2 regions of the Serratia sp. CoH_134_PS_4 genome follow, and region 1 is predicted to be linked to the other one. Evidence: predicted binding sites of a transcription regulator. Region 1 holds the regulator's gene; the other holds the start of a gene.
The links. Region 1 encodes LexA, which represses DNA repair genes until DNA is damaged. Its sites were predicted from a motif close to TNCTGTATGTACATACAGNA; they were not measured.

Region 1 (8,111 bases):
AGGGTGCCGAACTGAAAAACGCCCGCGTGTTGGCCTACGACGATCGACGCATCGCGCAATTGACCTGGCTGGATACGCAATATGGCGCACTGGCACTATGCATTATCCAGCAGACGGGCCAACAACAACCGGCCGAAAGCGAACGCCGCCAAGGCATGAACGTCGTCTATTGGGCCGATGGCAACCATGCCTTTATGCTGATTGGCCATAATCCAACGGGTGAAATGACCGCGTTAGCAGCCCACTTGCAACACGCTTTATCAACCTGACCCCCTTGCGCCCTCCCGCCCACTGATGAGTAAGTTGTGAATAGCGTCACATTTCTGGCGCGCAACACGCGGTCAACCGGGCAATTAACGCGCCATATCAGAGGAAAAGGGGCCGACTCTCGGCGATTTGGCTGAACCATGTTAAAATCGGCTTTTTTACGTACCGGGAAATTTGCCATGAACTCAAACACCCAGGAAAAGCTGCTGGCGCAGGCTGAACAACTCTGTCAGCAACGCAATGTGCGACTGACACCGCAGCGGCTGGAAGTGTTACGCCTGATGGCACAACAGCCCGGTGCCATCAGCGCTTATGACCTGCTCGATTTACTGCGCGTTGCCGAACCCCAGGCCAAACCGCCAACGGTTTACCGCGCGCTGGACTTCCTGTTGGAACAAGGCTTCATTCACCGGGTCGAGTCAGCCAACAGCTACGTGCTGTGTCATCACTTCGAACAACCTATGCACACTTCCGCGCTGTTTATCTGTGATCGTTGCGGTCAGGTGACAGAGCGCACAACTGAAGGGGTTGAAGATACGCTGCAAAAACTGGCCAAAGAGTCGGGGTTTGTCCTGCGTCACAGCGTAGTGGAAGCACACGGCCTGTGCGCCGCTTGCGTTGAGGTAGAAGCTTGCGACAGCAAACATGATTGCGGCGAACACGACCATAGCATTGCCATCAAGAAGAAATAGACAGGGTTAGCAGGCACCTCCTTGTGTCTGCATGCCTGGCACCAAGGGGAAGGCGCCAGACTTTCGGCCGCATCCGCTGCGGCCCATCGCGCTACCAGCGATATTTGTTATGATCTTCCCAAGACTTCACTTCTTTCTCGGCCGCCTCTTTCTGGTAGCCGTAGCGCTCCTGGATTTTACCGACAAGCTGCTCGCGTTTCCCTTCGATGACCGTCAGGTCGTCATCGGTCAGCTTGCCCCATTTTTCTTTCACTTTCCCTTTAAACTGCTTCCAGTTACCGTCGGCTTGATCTTTGTTCATAGTATCTCCGTTAACCTGTGGTGAGTCAGTTTTAACTACTGCTGGCTGAGGATATGCCCCGTTTATATTGCCAGCCGCACGATTAATTATAGATGCAGATAGCGGAAAACAAATAAAAACCAGAATTAAAATCCATTTTTAAATTGAAAATAAGAAAAAAACGCCAACAAACAACTTACTACACGACTTGGCTAACCGACGAGAATATGTAACAAAATACAAACAAACACATAATTAAAATTTATGTATTTGCAAGAAAGGCTATCGTCATTGTGCTGCTGAAAACCAGCTGCCACGCAGCCTGTGACGGTGCCAAATCCACCCAAGCGCGATACCGCGCAGCGCAAGAAAGACCGCCAGCGCCAACCACAATCCATGATTGCCCAAGACAGGCACGGTCAGCAGCGTCAAACCGTAACCCGCAGCCGCCACGGCCATGCTGTTACGCATTTCTGCACCGCGAGTCGCACCAATGAACATGCCATCCAGCAAATAGCACCACACCCCAACCAGCGGTAGCACCACCTGCCAAGGTAAATAGTCATTCGCCATCGCACGCAGTTCTGGCAACGAGGTCAACGCCGCAATGATTTGCTGCCCGGCAAAGGCATAAACCACACCAAAGGCTAACGCCACCAAACAGGCCTGCCGGCAAGCCGCGCGCCACACCTTACGCAATTGACTGTCATCTCTGGCACCATAAGCATGACCAGAATGCGCTTCTACCGCATAGGCAAAACCATCCAGTGCATAGGCGGTAAAGGTCAGCAAATTCATCAGTACCGCGTTTACTGCCACTACGTCACCGCCAAGCCTGGCGCCGAAGATAGTCAAGGATGCAAAGCACAATTGCAGCAACAGTGAACGCAACATGATATCGCGGTTCAACGCAAGCAAACGCCGCAGATTACCGCGCCAGGCATGGCGCAACATCGGAACAGAAATACCGCGTATGCGCATCACTCGCCAGGACAGCCATAAACCCAGCAGCAGCGTAGCGTACTCAGAGACGGCGGTCGCCGTCGCGGCACCTTGCACATTCCAGCCCAGCCCCATGACCAACCAGATATCCAGAACGATATTCAACACATTACCGACTATCAGTAGGATGACCGGCGCCCGCACGTATTGCACGCCAAGCAGCCAACCCAAGATCACCATATTTGCCAGCGCTGCCGGCGCGCTCAGCCAACGGATCTCAAGGAACAACCGTGCCTGCTTCAGCACCGCATCGTCACCGCCAACAATCTGCAGCGCCAGATCGATCAACGGATGGCGCAGCAACACGATAACGACGCCGGCCAATACTGCCAGCAACAGCGGCTGCATAAAGGCACGTGCCAATCCCTGTGGGTTTTGTGCGCCCAGCGCCTGTGCCGTCAATCCGGTGGTACTCATGCGCAAAAACAGCAACAACATAAACAGGAAGCTGGTCGCCATCGCCCCGACCGCCACGCCCCCCAAATAAACAGGGCTGTCGAGGTGACCTATCACTGCGGTATCGACCAACCCAAGCAGCGGCACGGTGATATTGGAAAAGATCATCGGTAGCGCGAGGCGCCACAAGGCTTTATCGGTATCGCTGGTGAAGGCGGAAAGCAGGCGCATAGTGGAATGTTCCCGTGTATACCCGTCATCTTTCAAGTTGCAGCGTTGTTATCTGCACTCGCTCACCCCAGTTACTTACCTGAGTAAGCGCCTGGGGATGAGCGAGTTGGCCGCCTAGCTGCAACTTGAAAGCTATAGGGTATATAGTGAATCAGATATGACATCGCCCCAGAACTGGGGCGACTTAAATCAGAGGACGATGTGTAGGCGTGAGGATTAAACCCAGTCGCCATTGCGGATCACACCGACCGCCAGGCCTTCAATGGTGAAATTCTGCTGGCGCAGATCAACCACAATCGGTTGGAACTCGCTGTTTTCCGGCAATAACTCAACAACATTTCCGTGTTTTTTCAGACGCTTAACTGTAACTTCGTCTTCAATACGCGCCACAACGACCTGGCCGTTACGCACGTCCTGAGTTTTATGTACCGCCAGCAGATCGCCGTCGAGAATACCGATATCACGCATCGACATACCGTTGACCCGCAGCAAGAAATCCGCACTTGGCTTGAACAAGGAAGGATCCACTTTGTAGTGCCCTTCGATATGCTGCTGCGCCAACAGTGGCTCACCGGCGGCAACACGACCGATCAACGGTAAACCTTCTTCATCTTCCATCAGCAAACGAATGCCGCGCGATGCACCAGAGACGATCTCGATGACGCCTTTACGCGCCAATGCTTTCAGGTGTTCTTCTGCAGCATTTGGCGAGCGGAACCCCAGACGCATGGCGATTTCGGCGCGCGTTGGCGGCATGCCAGTGGACGAAATATGATCGCGAATCAGATCATAGACCTCTTGCTGTCTGGTAGTTAGTGCTTTCATTCCGCCCCCTGTTTGTTTATACAGTCTTGCTGTGAGTATATACAGGTAAGTGCGGCTTGGGAACCGAAGAATGAATAAAAATCAGGGATTAGCGACCCACGTCGCAACAGGGCCACCCCATTCAGGCAAAGTGTTGCCAGAGCACCGAGCCCCAGACAAACAACGCCAAAATAATCGCCAGTGAAACTGCTGCCGACCCCATATCCTTGGACCGGCCCGAAAGCTCATGATGTTCAGTGCCAACCCGATCGACAATCGCTTCTATCGCGCTGTTGAGCATCTCGACGATCATCACCAGCAGCACCGATCCGATCAATAAAATGCGCGCTATCGCACCCACGTCCAGCCAAATCGCCAGTATGATAGCCAGCACGGTGGCGACCAGTTCTTGGCGGAACGCCGCTTCATGCTGCCAGGCAGCGGAAAAGCCTTTATAAGAGTAGCCGGCGGCTTTAATAATACGGGTCAGGCCGGTTGCTTGGTTTGCCATGTTTTTTAGTGCCTTTCACAGAGGTAAGTCATAATTAAAGAGTCTAGGCCAGGAAATGCTTCCGGCTCTCGGTTTTCCAACACCACAGATCTGCTACCCGGTTTCTGGTATGCTTGCGACGCATTGCTAACAAGAGGCTTCACGTTGTTATGTCAGGTTGGCGTAAAATTTATTATAAACTATTGAATTTACCACTTAAATTGTTGGTAAGAAGTAAGGTTATCCCTTCAGATCCGGTCACGGAGTTAGGGTTGGATCCCTCACGGCCGATTTTGTATGTTTTACCTTATAATTCCAAGGCGGATTTACTGACGCTGCGCACCCAGTGCCTGGCGCAGGATCTGCCCGATCCTCTCAATCCGCTGGAGATAGACGGCACCGTGCTGCCTAGCCACGTGTTTATTCACGACGGCCCGCGCGTGTTCCGCTACTACACACCGAAAGAAGAGTCAGTAAAACTGTTTCACGACTATCTGGATCTGCACCGCAGTAATCCGGATCTCGATATTCAGATGCTGCCTGTTTCGGTGATGTTTGGTCGCTCCCCAGGCCGCGAAGGCCACGGCACGCCACATCTACGTCTGCTCAACGGCGTACAGAAGTTCTTCGCCGTGTTGTGGCTCGGCCGCGACAGCTTTGTGCGTTTCTCCAACACCGTCTCACTGCGTCGCATGGCGACTGAACACGGCACGGACAAAACCATCGCACAAAAACTGGCGCGCGTGGCGCGAATGCACTTCTCGCGTCAGCGTCTGGCTGCCGTTGGCCCAAGTCTGCCGGCCCGTCAGGACCTGTTCAACAAACTGCTGGCGTCCAAAGCGATCGAAAAAGCGGTCGAAGACGAAGCACGCAGCAAGAAAATTTCCCATGAGAAAGCCCAGCAGAACGCCATTGCACTGATGGAAGAGATCGCCGCCGACTTCTCATATGAAACGGTGCGCCTTTCTGACCGCGTGTTGAGCTGGACCTGGAACCGGCTGTATCAAGGCATCAACGTCACCAACGCTGAACGCGTGCGCCAGTTAGCGCAAGATGGTCATGAGATCGTCTATGTGCCCTGCCACCGCAGCCATATGGACTACCTGTTGCTTTCTTATGTGCTGTACCACCAAGGCTTGGTGCCGCCGCACATTGCCGCCGGTATTAACCTTAATTTCTGGCCGGCTGGCCCCATCTTCCGCCGCCTGGGCGCCTTCTTTATCCGCCGGACGTTCAAAGGCAACAAACTGTATTCGACGGTGTTCCGCGAATACCTCGGCGAACTCTTTAGCCGCGGTTACTCCGTGGAGTATTTTGTCGAAGGTGGCCGTTCTCGTACCGGACGCCTGCTGGAACCGAAGACCGGCACCCTGTCGATGACCATTCAGGCGATGCTGCGTGGCGGTTCTCGCCCGATCACACTGGTACCGATCTACATCGGTTACGAGCACGTGATGGAGGTGGGCACCTACGCTAAAGAGTTGCGTGGCGCGACCAAAGAAAAAGAGAGCCTGCTGCAGATGCTGCGTGGTCTGCGCAAGCTGCGTAATCTCGGCCAGGGTTATGTCAACTTCGGTGATCCACTGCCGTTGACCACTTACCTGAACCAGAATGTGCCCCAGTGGCGCGACGCGATTGACCCGATCGAATCCCAGCGCCCAAGCTGGTTAACGCCGACGGTCAACGATCTGGCTGCCAAGATCATGGTGCGTATCAACAATGCCGCCGCGGCTAACGCCATGAACCTGTGTTCTACGGCGCTACTGGCTTCACGCCAGCGCTCGCTGACCCGCGAACAGCTGTTAGAACAGCTGGAATGCTATCTGCAACTGATGCGCAACGTGCCTTATGCCAGCGATGTCACCGTACCGACCCAGACGCCGGATGAGCTGCTGGATCACGCGCTGAACATGAATAAGTTTGAGGTCGAGAAGGATAATATCGGCGATATCATCATTCTGCCGCGCGAGCAGGCAGTGCTGATGACCTATTACCGCAATAATATCCATCATCTGCTGGTATTGCCTTCACTGATCGCCACCATCGTGATGCATCACCGCCGGGTTTCTCGCACCGAACTGCTGCGCCAGATCGGGTTGATTTACCCCATGCTGAAGGCGGAGTTGTTCTTGCACAACGACAAAGAACAACTGGCGGAAGTGCTGCGCCCGCTCATCGACGAAATGATCCGTCAGCAACTGATCTGCGATAAGGGTGACGCTCTGGTACTGAATCCAGCACGCATCCGGCCATTGCAATTGCTGGCAGCCGGTATCCGTGAAACGCTGCAACGCTATGCCATCACCATGTCTATCCTCAGTGCGAATCCAAGCATTAATCGCGGAGCACTGGAGAAAGAGAGTCGGATTATGGCCCAGCGTTTGTCAGTGCTGCACGGCATCAACGCACCGGAGTTCTTCGACAAAGCGGTATTCTCAACCCTGGTCGCAACGCTGCGCGAAGAAGGCTATATCAACGATATTGGCGATGCCGTACGTGAGCACACCATGGAGGTGTATAGCATGCTGAGCGATTTGATCACCCCAGAAATCAAATTGACCATTGAGAGTGTCAGCATGCCAGCGGAAACCAACGCACCGTCGGTTGCGCTCGAAGAAGCAGAAGAAAAAGACGAGTAATCCGTTGATACGGAAACGAAAAAGGCACCCAAGGGTGCCTTTTTTATTACCAGTAGCCCGTTAAGCCTGCCAATAACTCAGCGCGATACCGATAAACAGTACCAGCCCGACGTAGTTATTATCCAGGAACGCCTTGAAGCAGGCCTCGCGTTCGCGACCGGCAATCTGCTTTTGCTGATGGATAAATAGGGCACCCGCCAGCAACAGCGACCAATAAAACGCGCCGCTCAACTGCGCCAGGTACCCCACCCACACCAGCAGTAGCAAGGTGGCAAACTGCAGCAATCCGATGATCAGCTTGTCGTAGCGACCAAACAAAATGGCGGTGGATTTCACGCCAATCTTCAGGTCATCGTCACGATCGACCATGGCATACATTGTATCGTAAGCCACCGTCCAGCAAATATTGGCCAACAGCAATAGCCAACAGCTCAGCGGCAATGATTCGCTCACCGCAGCATAGGCCATTGGGATGCCCCAGCCAAAGGCGACACCCAACACAAACTGCGGCAGATGTGTGACCCGTTTCATAAACGGATAGGCCCATGCCAGCGCGAGCGCCGCCAGCGACAACCAGATGCTCATCGCATTCAACGTCAGCACCAGCCCAAAGGAGATCAGCACCAGCACCACAAACAGCACTTTGGCCTCTTTCTCGCTTACCCTGCCACTCGGCATCGGGCGCCCGGCGGTACGCTTCACGTGGCCATCGACAGCCCGATCGGCGTAGTCGTTCACCACGCAACCGGCGGCACGCATCAGGAATACCCCAACCACAAACACCAACAGGATAGACAGCGATGGCACACCCTGCCCCGCCAGCCATAGTGCCCACAGCGTCGGCCACAGCAACAACAAAGTGCCAATCGGTTTATCGATGCGCATCAGATGGCTATAAGCCCGCCACTTGCTTTGAATCACGCTTCCCTCCAAGGTATTGTCTCTCCTCATCATTCTGGGTCCGTACTCTCTGCCGTATACAGTGGCGAAGCAGGCAAAAATAGTTCAGTCAGCAACAGCGGTTTGCCCGCCAGCCGCAGGCGGGAACGACGCGCCCACAGGTTCTCTTGCCGGCCAATGTGAATATAATCGCGAGTCAGCTCATTGCTGCTGAACAGATAACGCCCCAGTGGCAGCGTGCCCAAATCCACCAGCGCCAAGTCCGGGCCAGTAAGCGTTTCCTGCGGGATCACCGTTCGCCCCAGCAACCAAGGTTGGTTGTCGCCCAGTAACACGATTTCACGTAGCCAGTAGCGCGGGCTGTCCGGCAAGTGTTCGGCCTCGTCACCCAACTGATCGCGGGTGACAAA
Region 2 (8,111 bases), on a different contig from region 1:
AGCGTGCCGTCCCAGGCGGCGGTATCCGATTTGGCGATGATTGATACGCCGTTGCCTTCCGTTTCCTGAATGCAGGCATACTGGAGTGAGCTATAGATATTGCTGGTGCCGCCATTCAGTATTTTCATCGTAAAACAGGCACCGAGTTGTTCATATTGCGAAACGGGAACAACCAACTGCACGCCCGCCCTGGAATTGGTATTGCCCAGTTTGGTCACTTTTAGTGCATTGCTGCCGTTAATGCCTGCCCCTGATTCGATGGCGAGAGTAATGGCATCTGAAGTGAAAGGATCGTTGATATTACCGCCGGAGACTTCCCAGCCAAAGGGTTTGGTGGTAAATGAAAAATTGCCGTCCTTTATTTTGTTATTGTTCTCCGTGGTCAAGGTTTGAATACCGGCACCCGCGCCGCCGCCGTCGAGACGGCTATTGCTAATCACGAAGTCGCCGGTGCCGCCGAAATAACGACCGGTCAGGGTTCTTACCCCATAGAATTTAACGTTTTCGACAATGATTCCGCTGCTACCCGTTTCGGCGTAGAAACAATAGTCTTGAGGCAAAGAGCCTTTCAGCGTGATGATCTCTCCACCTTGAATGAGTAATGAAGCATTCTGGTTAGCACTACAGCGGAATGGGATATCTGTGATTAGGCTGTTTTCATTGTTGAACTCGATATGACAGCCGTGCAATTCGACGCTGCCGGCTTTCACATTCACAATGGCACTGGCGTAATCTATTGATGTTCCAAAGAAACGAAATGCACCGTTAGGATTCTGGTTGCCGATAGCAAGCCCTTGCGAATTACCAAGGGTACCGCCAAAGAAATTGATACCTTCCCCAAAGTTTTTAGCCCCAGAGTCAGCGTGTGGCATATGTACGCATTCAAAGCAGCGGACGATCTCACAGGCATAGTGATGTCCAATATAGGCGTTGGTACCAAAATACATGCCGTAATAAAAACCGGAAATATAAACGCTGCTTACGGCGAAGTTTCCCAGCAAACTTTCCGGTGATTGAAAAATGATCCCATCAATAAAATTATACACTGGAGGCTGACCCTCCACTTCGGGTTGTTTTGCTCCTATTCCTTTGACAGTAAAGTTTTTCAGGATAGGTGCTGGACGAATGGGGATCCCATTATCCAATGCGAGAGACGTTGCGTAGCAACGCATAAAGTAGTTGTGATCGCTTTCAGTACCACCTGGAATATTAGTGGTAATTTTTACGCCATTACCGTCGATATAAACGAAGCCTACGTCGATATCGGTCTTGGGCGCGACCCATTCCTCAAAGGGCGCAGTGAATTTGACGATTGCTGGTCTTTTTAATGTGTCTTTAATGAAGGTTTGCGCTTTGATCAGTTCGTCACGTGACTTGACGTAAATGCCTTCCACATCGAGGCGTTCTTTTAACGTCCAGTGCTTATTGTCCAGATCGCTATATTGAATAAATTGTGCGTCATTATCAGCCATGGTCTAACCCTCAATTCAAGTTTAAATGGTGTGAAAACCCGTTGAATATGAAGGGAAGGCTTGGCAGTCGCCAGACGGCATGGTTCTGTCAGTGTTGGTACAACAGCGGGTGTCCTTAGCAAAGCACCCGTTCTCGATCTTCAATAAGAAGTGGGGCGAAATATTTCACGCCCCGCCTGTCACACTGCCAAATAGGCATTGATCAATTCCTCATCCAACTGTTCCAGTGTGCCATCTGCCACACTGCGTCCCTGATCCATGAGGCAAAAACGATCCGCTACGCGACGAACAAACGGCAGTTTGTGCTCGACTAACAGGATAGTCATACCCAGTTCGCGGTTAAGTTTACGAATCACGTTAGCGATGTCGCCAGCGATCGTCGGCTGAACGCCGTGAGTGGGTTCATCGAGTATCAGTAACTCGGGTTCCAGTACCAGGGCACGGCCAATCGCCAGCTGTTGTTGTTCACCGTCGCCTAAGTCGCCGGCGCGGCGACTGCGCATTTCCCGCAGGTTGGGGAACAGGGCGTAAATCAATGGCGGAATACGGCGGGTCTTATCGCGGCCGGCCATGAGTGCTACCTGCAGATTTTCTTCTACGCTGAGTTGAGAAAAGATCTGCCGGCCCTGGGGTACATAGCTGATTCCCAGAGCGGCTCGGGTTTCAACCGGTTGCTGTAATAGATTCTGCGGAGGTTCGCCGGCCAATTGCCAGGTCATGCTGCCACTGACGACAGGCAAGTGACCCATAATACAGTTGACCAATGTGGTTTTTCCCACGCCGTTACGGCCAATCAGCACCGTACATTGGCCGCGTTGCAGCTCAAGATTGATGTCCCAAAGGGTGTGATTTTGGCCGTAGAACTGATTTACTGCCCTTAAACTCAACATTTGGCATTTCTCCTCAAAGACCTGTATTCCACTCGTGGATGTACGCCCCCTTGGGGCGCTGGCGGAACGTCCCCTCAACGGGCCGCGCTGTTCGCACCGGGTAGTGCGACAGGACGACCGGCGCAGGAACGTTAATCGAACTCTCTACTTCCTTGTTTTTTCCAATCCTTGTTGCCGTTTCCGCGTTTGCGGTTTCTTTCCCGAGTGTCTTAATGTCCAGAATAAAATGCTGTTAAGCTACCTTTAATTAGGTAGTTAGGTTCAGGCTTAAATCAGCAATAGGGAGCCAAAAATGGTGGCTAATAGCTGTTTATCAGCGTTCTTTTGTTTTTTACACGCAAATGATGGCTATTTCGTGCTGCCTTTTGAGTGAACGGATAGCCGATCACTTCCCCGTTCATTAGTGGATATTTATCCCGGTAGTTATTGGGTATGCAAAGGTAATGCAAGCTATGGGCCAACTTTTAAAATCAGTTAAAAATGAGGGATTGTTATTGCCTTGTTAACGGCTGGCCGGGCTAAGGCAAGGGTGTTGAACAAGTGAGAAAAGCGGGGGAAAGTTAACGCGGACGATTTTTGCACTCTTCCAGTGCTCTGCAGAATGGTTATGGTGCAAGCTGTTTCGGCGGTTGTGGAAAGATGCAACAGGTGACGGCAACAATGAGATAAATCTGTTTTTGGCAATGGGGCTTTTTAGCATTAATCGGCATAAACAAAGCGATATTTCTGTGAAAAAATAACTAAAAAAGCCGTTCAGGCAATGAGAAATGGCAAAAAGCGTTCTTTCTGCAACTCCCGTCGCTGGCGGGGCGGTGAGAGTTATCCACTATTCCTGTGGATAACCTTGTGCATTAGATTTAGAAAAGCGGTTTGAAGCGAGAGCTGACGCGGGTTCTGTTCGCTTTGTCCGCAATCTCGTCTTTTTTATAAATTAGTTATTTATCAATAAATTAACTAAAATCAAGCGGCCAATGTATTGATGAAGTCTCTATGTATGATTTTTCACCGCAGTGCTATCAATAAGTTAATTCGTGGCGGATTTTGGGGATAAATCTGTTATTGACAATAAAAATGTCACGCCGCTGTAACCCTGCCGGTGCATTCCGCCTGGTTTGACGCACGCAAAACAGACGAATCGCTTGAAGCTGGTTTTATATCCAGTATCATAGGCACTGGCGAAAATCGCCGGGGCTTTCCATAATTAGAGGCCATTCATCGAGCATCAGCTCTATGGCCGCCTGAGCGCGCACATCTCCACAGGGTAGCCGAGTCAATGAGTAAAATTTTCAAACTGCATTCTGATTTCAAACCGGCCGGCGATCAGCCGCAAGCCATCAGTAAGCTGGAAGAGGGCCTGGAAGACGGCCTGGCTCACCAGACGCTGTTGGGCGTTACCGGTTCGGGTAAGACCTTCACTATCGCCAATGTGATCGCCGATCTGAACCGGCCAACCATGGTGCTGGCACCCAACAAAACGCTGGCGGCACAGCTTTACGGCGAGATGAAAGAGTTCTTTCCCGAGAATGCGGTCGAGTATTTTGTTTCTTACTACGACTACTACCAACCCGAAGCCTACGTCCCGAGTTCCGACACGTTTATTGAGAAAGACGCCGCGGTGAATGAACACATCGAACAAATGCGCCTTTCTGCGACTAAAGCGTTGCTGGAGCGTCGTGACGTTATCGTGGTGGCGTCGGTGTCCGCGATCTACGGCTTGGGCGATCCGGATCTGTACCTGAAGATGATGCTGCATTTGACCAAAGGCATGATTATCGATCAGCGTTCGATTCTGCGCCGCTTGGCAGAGCTGCAATATACCCGTAACGATCAGGCCTTCCAGCGTGCAACTTTCCGCGTACGTGGCGAGGTGATCGATATTTTCCCGGCTGAATCAGACGAGTTGGCGCTGCGCATTGAGCTGTTTGACGAAGAAGTTGAACGGCTTTCGCTGTTTGATCCCTTGACCGGGCAGATCGAGCAGATAGTGCAGCGCTTTACCATTTATCCAAAGTCGCACTACGTGACGCCGCGTGAGCGGATCCTGCAGGCGATGGAAGAGATCAAAGTGGATCTGGCCGAGCGGCGAAAGGTGTTGCTGGCCAACAATAAGCTGCTGGAAGAACAACGTTTGACGCAACGCACCCAGTTTGATCTGGAGATGATGAACGAACTGGGCTATTGCTCCGGCATTGAAAACTACTCGCGCTATCTGTCAGGGCGTGGAGAAGGCGAGCCGCCCCCAACGCTGTTTGATTATTTACCGGCGGATGGCCTGCTGGTGGTCGACGAATCCCACGTCACCATTCCGCAAATCGGGGCCATGTTCAAGGGCGACCGTTCGCGTAAGGAAACCTTGGTCGAATACGGTTTCCGTCTGCCTTCGGCACTGGACAACCGCCCGCTGCGTTTTGAAGAATTTGAAGCACTGGCTCCGCAGACGATTTATGTGTCAGCTACGCCAGGCAAGTATGAGCTGGAGAAATCCGGTGATGACATCATCGATCAGGTTGTGCGGCCGACTGGGCTACTGGATCCTCAGATAGAAGTGCGGCCTGTGACGACGCAGGTGGATGACCTGCTTTCCGAGATCCGTAAGCGGGTGGCGATCAACGAACGCGTGTTGGTCACCACCTTGACCAAACGCATGGCGGAAGACCTGACGGAATACCTGGAAGAACACGGTGAGCGCGTACGTTACCTGCATTCGGACATTGATACCGTAGAACGTGTCGAAATCATTCGTGACCTGCGCCTGGGCGAGTTTGATGTGCTGGTGGGTATCAACTTACTGCGTGAGGGGTTGGACATGCCTGAGGTGTCACTGGTGGCGATTTTGGACGCCGATAAAGAAGGCTTCCTGCGTTCTGAACGTTCGTTAATCCAGACCATTGGCCGTGCGGCGCGTAACCTGAACGGCAAGGCGATTCTTTACGGCGACAGAATTACCGACTCAATGGCCAGGGCGATCGGCGAGACTGAACGCCGCCGCGCCAAACAGCAGGCGTTCAACGAAGAAAACGGCATTGTGCCACAGGGCCTGAACAAGAAAATTTCCGATATTCTGCAGCTGGGCAAACCGGGTAATCGCGGTAAAGGCCGAGGGAAGGGCAAGGCGGCGGAAAATACCGAGCAATACCAGAACCTCACGCCGAAAGCGCTGGATCAAAAAATCCGCGAGCTGGAAGCGCAGATGTACACCCACGCACAGAACCTTGAGTTCGAACAGGCGGCGGGCTTGCGCGACGAGATTCACCAGCTGCGCGAGCAGTTTATCGCTATTTCGTGACCGGTTGGGGCGCCGCGGAGCGCGGCGCTGCCAAACATAAAGTCCTTGTCGCTCCCGCCAAAGCTGATTATGGTGTGCGGCCAATTCACTACAACGAGCTACCGATCATGACCGAACACCAGTCCAAAGACCCGCTGCACGGCGTCACTCTGGAACAACTTCTGAATAAACTGGTGGAGAGCTACGGTTGGTCGGGGCTGGCTGAACGCATTCGCATCAACTGCTTCAGCAGTGATCCCAGCATTAAGTCCAGCCTCAAGTTTTTGCGTCGTACCCCTTGGGCGCGCAAGCAGGTGGAAGATCTTTACATCGACATGATCGAAAAAGCCGCCAGCGATAACCCGTGGTTGCGTGGCGGCAAGTAAGTGCTTAGGCGCGGGTGCCTAATTCGATCAACGCCTGATCCAGCGCCTGGCGCAGCAATTGACGATCGTGGCGGTAGGGGATATCGGTCGCTTCCAGCGGTTGTTTGATCACCACGCGATCTTGCACTTCACTGGCATCCACCGAGGGGCCGACAATCAGCGCGTCGATCATCTGGCGACCAATCTTCTCTTCCATCAGTTCCAGCTTATTTTTCAGCGTCAAGGCTGCAGCCGCGACGCTCAGTTCCCGTCCCAGGTTACCGATATAAATCATATTGGCGCTGCTGCGGCGCAAGGCCTGCGTGAGGTCATCAAGCAGCAGCAGGGGCATCAGGCTGGTCAGGAAGCTACCTGGCCCGATCAGAATCACATCGGCCTGTGCAATGGCATCCAACGCTTCGCGCGTCGCGTTGACGCGCGGTGACAGCATCAACTCTTGCGGCATGTCGGTCAGCTGATCGACATTCACTTCACCGTAGACATGGTTGCCTTCGTGGTCGTGCGCCATCAGATCCACGGGCTGCTCGGACATCGGGATCAGGGCTGCATCTACCTTCAGTAAGCTTCGCACCAGATTGATCGCTTCCAGTGGGCGAACGCTGAGGTGATCCAATGCCTTCAGCATCAGGTTACCGAGGTTGTGTCCCGAGAGCTCACCATTGCCGCTGAAACGATATTCAAACATGGCGGAAGCCACGCTCGGTTCCGTGATCAACTGATTGAGGCAGTTACGGGTGTCGCCCCAGGCGATGCCGCCTTCTGAACGTCGGATACGGCCGGTTGAGCCGCCGTTATCGGTGGTGGTGACAATACCGGTTAAACGGGATCCTAAAGACGACAGGGAAGACATTACGCGGCCCAGGCCATGGCCACCACCTAATGCCACCACCCGATCGAGGTCGGCCAGGGTACGATTACGCATAAATTTCCTTACAAAGGGGCTTAACTGCCCGCATAAAGTAGCGGATTTGGCGCAAAAACGCGAAAAAGAGTGTGATTCACGTGATTCCGGTCAATTCGTCTGCGTAAAGGGCGTTTATCATGGTTTATCAGATTTGGAGCCGCTTAAAATCGCTGTATACACAATTATATAGCGAAATTGCGCGTTGGCTATCCAGTTTGTTTAGCGCTAGAATTCTGATGAAAACCACGGTTTCGTTCCGGCTACTCAATCAGTAGGAACTGAAACCAAAACTCCTAGCCTCTGGGCCTACGTTGTTCTCGCGGATGATATGGCGCTTTGGCCGTGGCGAAGTTAGCCACCAGGGTGCAGAGTGGAAACGCTCGCGCCTCCCGACTTTGGAAGGTGTTATGGTGCCGCAACTCATTGATGCTTATGAGCGTAAGTTCTATTACTTGCGCCTGTCGATTACCGACGTGTGTAACTTTCGTTGCACCTACTGCCTGCCGGATGGCTATCGTCCTAATGGTAGCCCAAAAACCTTCTTGTCACTGGATGAGATCAGACGTGTTAGCCGCGCATTCGCCGAGCTGGGCACAGAAAAAGTGCGCCTGACCGGCGGCGAGCCCTCGCTGCGTCGCGATTTTACCGAGATCATTGCCGCCGTGCGTGAAAACCCGGCTATACGCCAGCTTGCCGTGACCACGAATGGCTACCGTCTGGCGCGCGACGTCGCCGGCTGGCGTGATGCCGGCCTGACGGCAATCAACGTCAGCGTCGACAGCCTGGATCCCCGACAATTTCATGCCATCACCGGCCAGGATAAATTTCGTCAGGTGATGGAGGGTATCGATGCCGCTTTCACTGCCGGCTTCAACAAAGTAAAGGTTAATGCCGTGCTGATGCGTGATGTTAACCATCAGCAACTGGGTACCTTCCTGCACTGGATAAAAGACCGCCCAATCCAACTGCGTTTTATCGAACTGATGGAAACCGGCGAGGGCGGAGAACTGTTCCGCAAACACCACGTGTCTGGCGATGTGATTCGCTTACAGCTGGAGCAGCAAGGTTGGCAGCGCCAGCCACGCGGCCGTAGCGACGGTCCGGCCCAGGTGTTCAGTCACCCGGACTATCAGGGCGAGGTGGGCTTAATCATGCCGTACGAGAAAGATTTCTGTGCCAGTTGCAACCGACTGC

Region 2: uvrB (excinuclease ABC subunit UvrB) is a predicted target of LexA. The motif match lies at 3,506-3,525, and genes of this name have one in related genera.

The regions. Positions count from the first base shown of each region.
Region 1 covers NZ_JBXWKI010000017.1:48,659-56,769, forward strand. Annotated here, with positions in the region: gene AC2FCQ_RS21500 (anti-sigma factor family protein) at 1-269, shown strand, start outside; gene zur (zinc uptake transcriptional repressor Zur) at 447-959, shown strand; gene AC2FCQ_RS21510 (CsbD family protein) at 1,051-1,260, opposite strand; gene dinF (MATE family efflux transporter DinF) at 1,528-2,868, opposite strand; gene lexA (transcriptional repressor LexA) at 3,085-3,693, opposite strand; gene AC2FCQ_RS21525 (diacylglycerol kinase) at 3,815-4,183, opposite strand; gene plsB (glycerol-3-phosphate 1-O-acyltransferase PlsB) at 4,333-6,801, shown strand; gene ubiA (4-hydroxybenzoate octaprenyltransferase) at 6,862-7,755, opposite strand; gene ubiC (chorismate lyase) at 7,752-8,111, opposite strand, start outside.
Region 2 covers NZ_JBXWKI010000008.1:35,392-43,502, forward strand. Annotated here, with positions in the region: gene AC2FCQ_RS13950 (hypothetical protein) at 1-1,472, opposite strand, end outside; gene AC2FCQ_RS13955 (ATP-binding cassette domain-containing protein) at 1,652-2,362, opposite strand; gene uvrB (excinuclease ABC subunit UvrB) at 3,636-5,648, shown strand; gene AC2FCQ_RS13965 (VF530 family protein) at 5,756-6,013, shown strand; gene yvcK (uridine diphosphate-N-acetylglucosamine-binding protein YvcK) at 6,018-6,935, opposite strand; molybdenum cofactor riboswitch at 7,196-7,338, shown strand; gene moaA (GTP 3',8-cyclase MoaA) at 7,325-8,111, shown strand, end outside.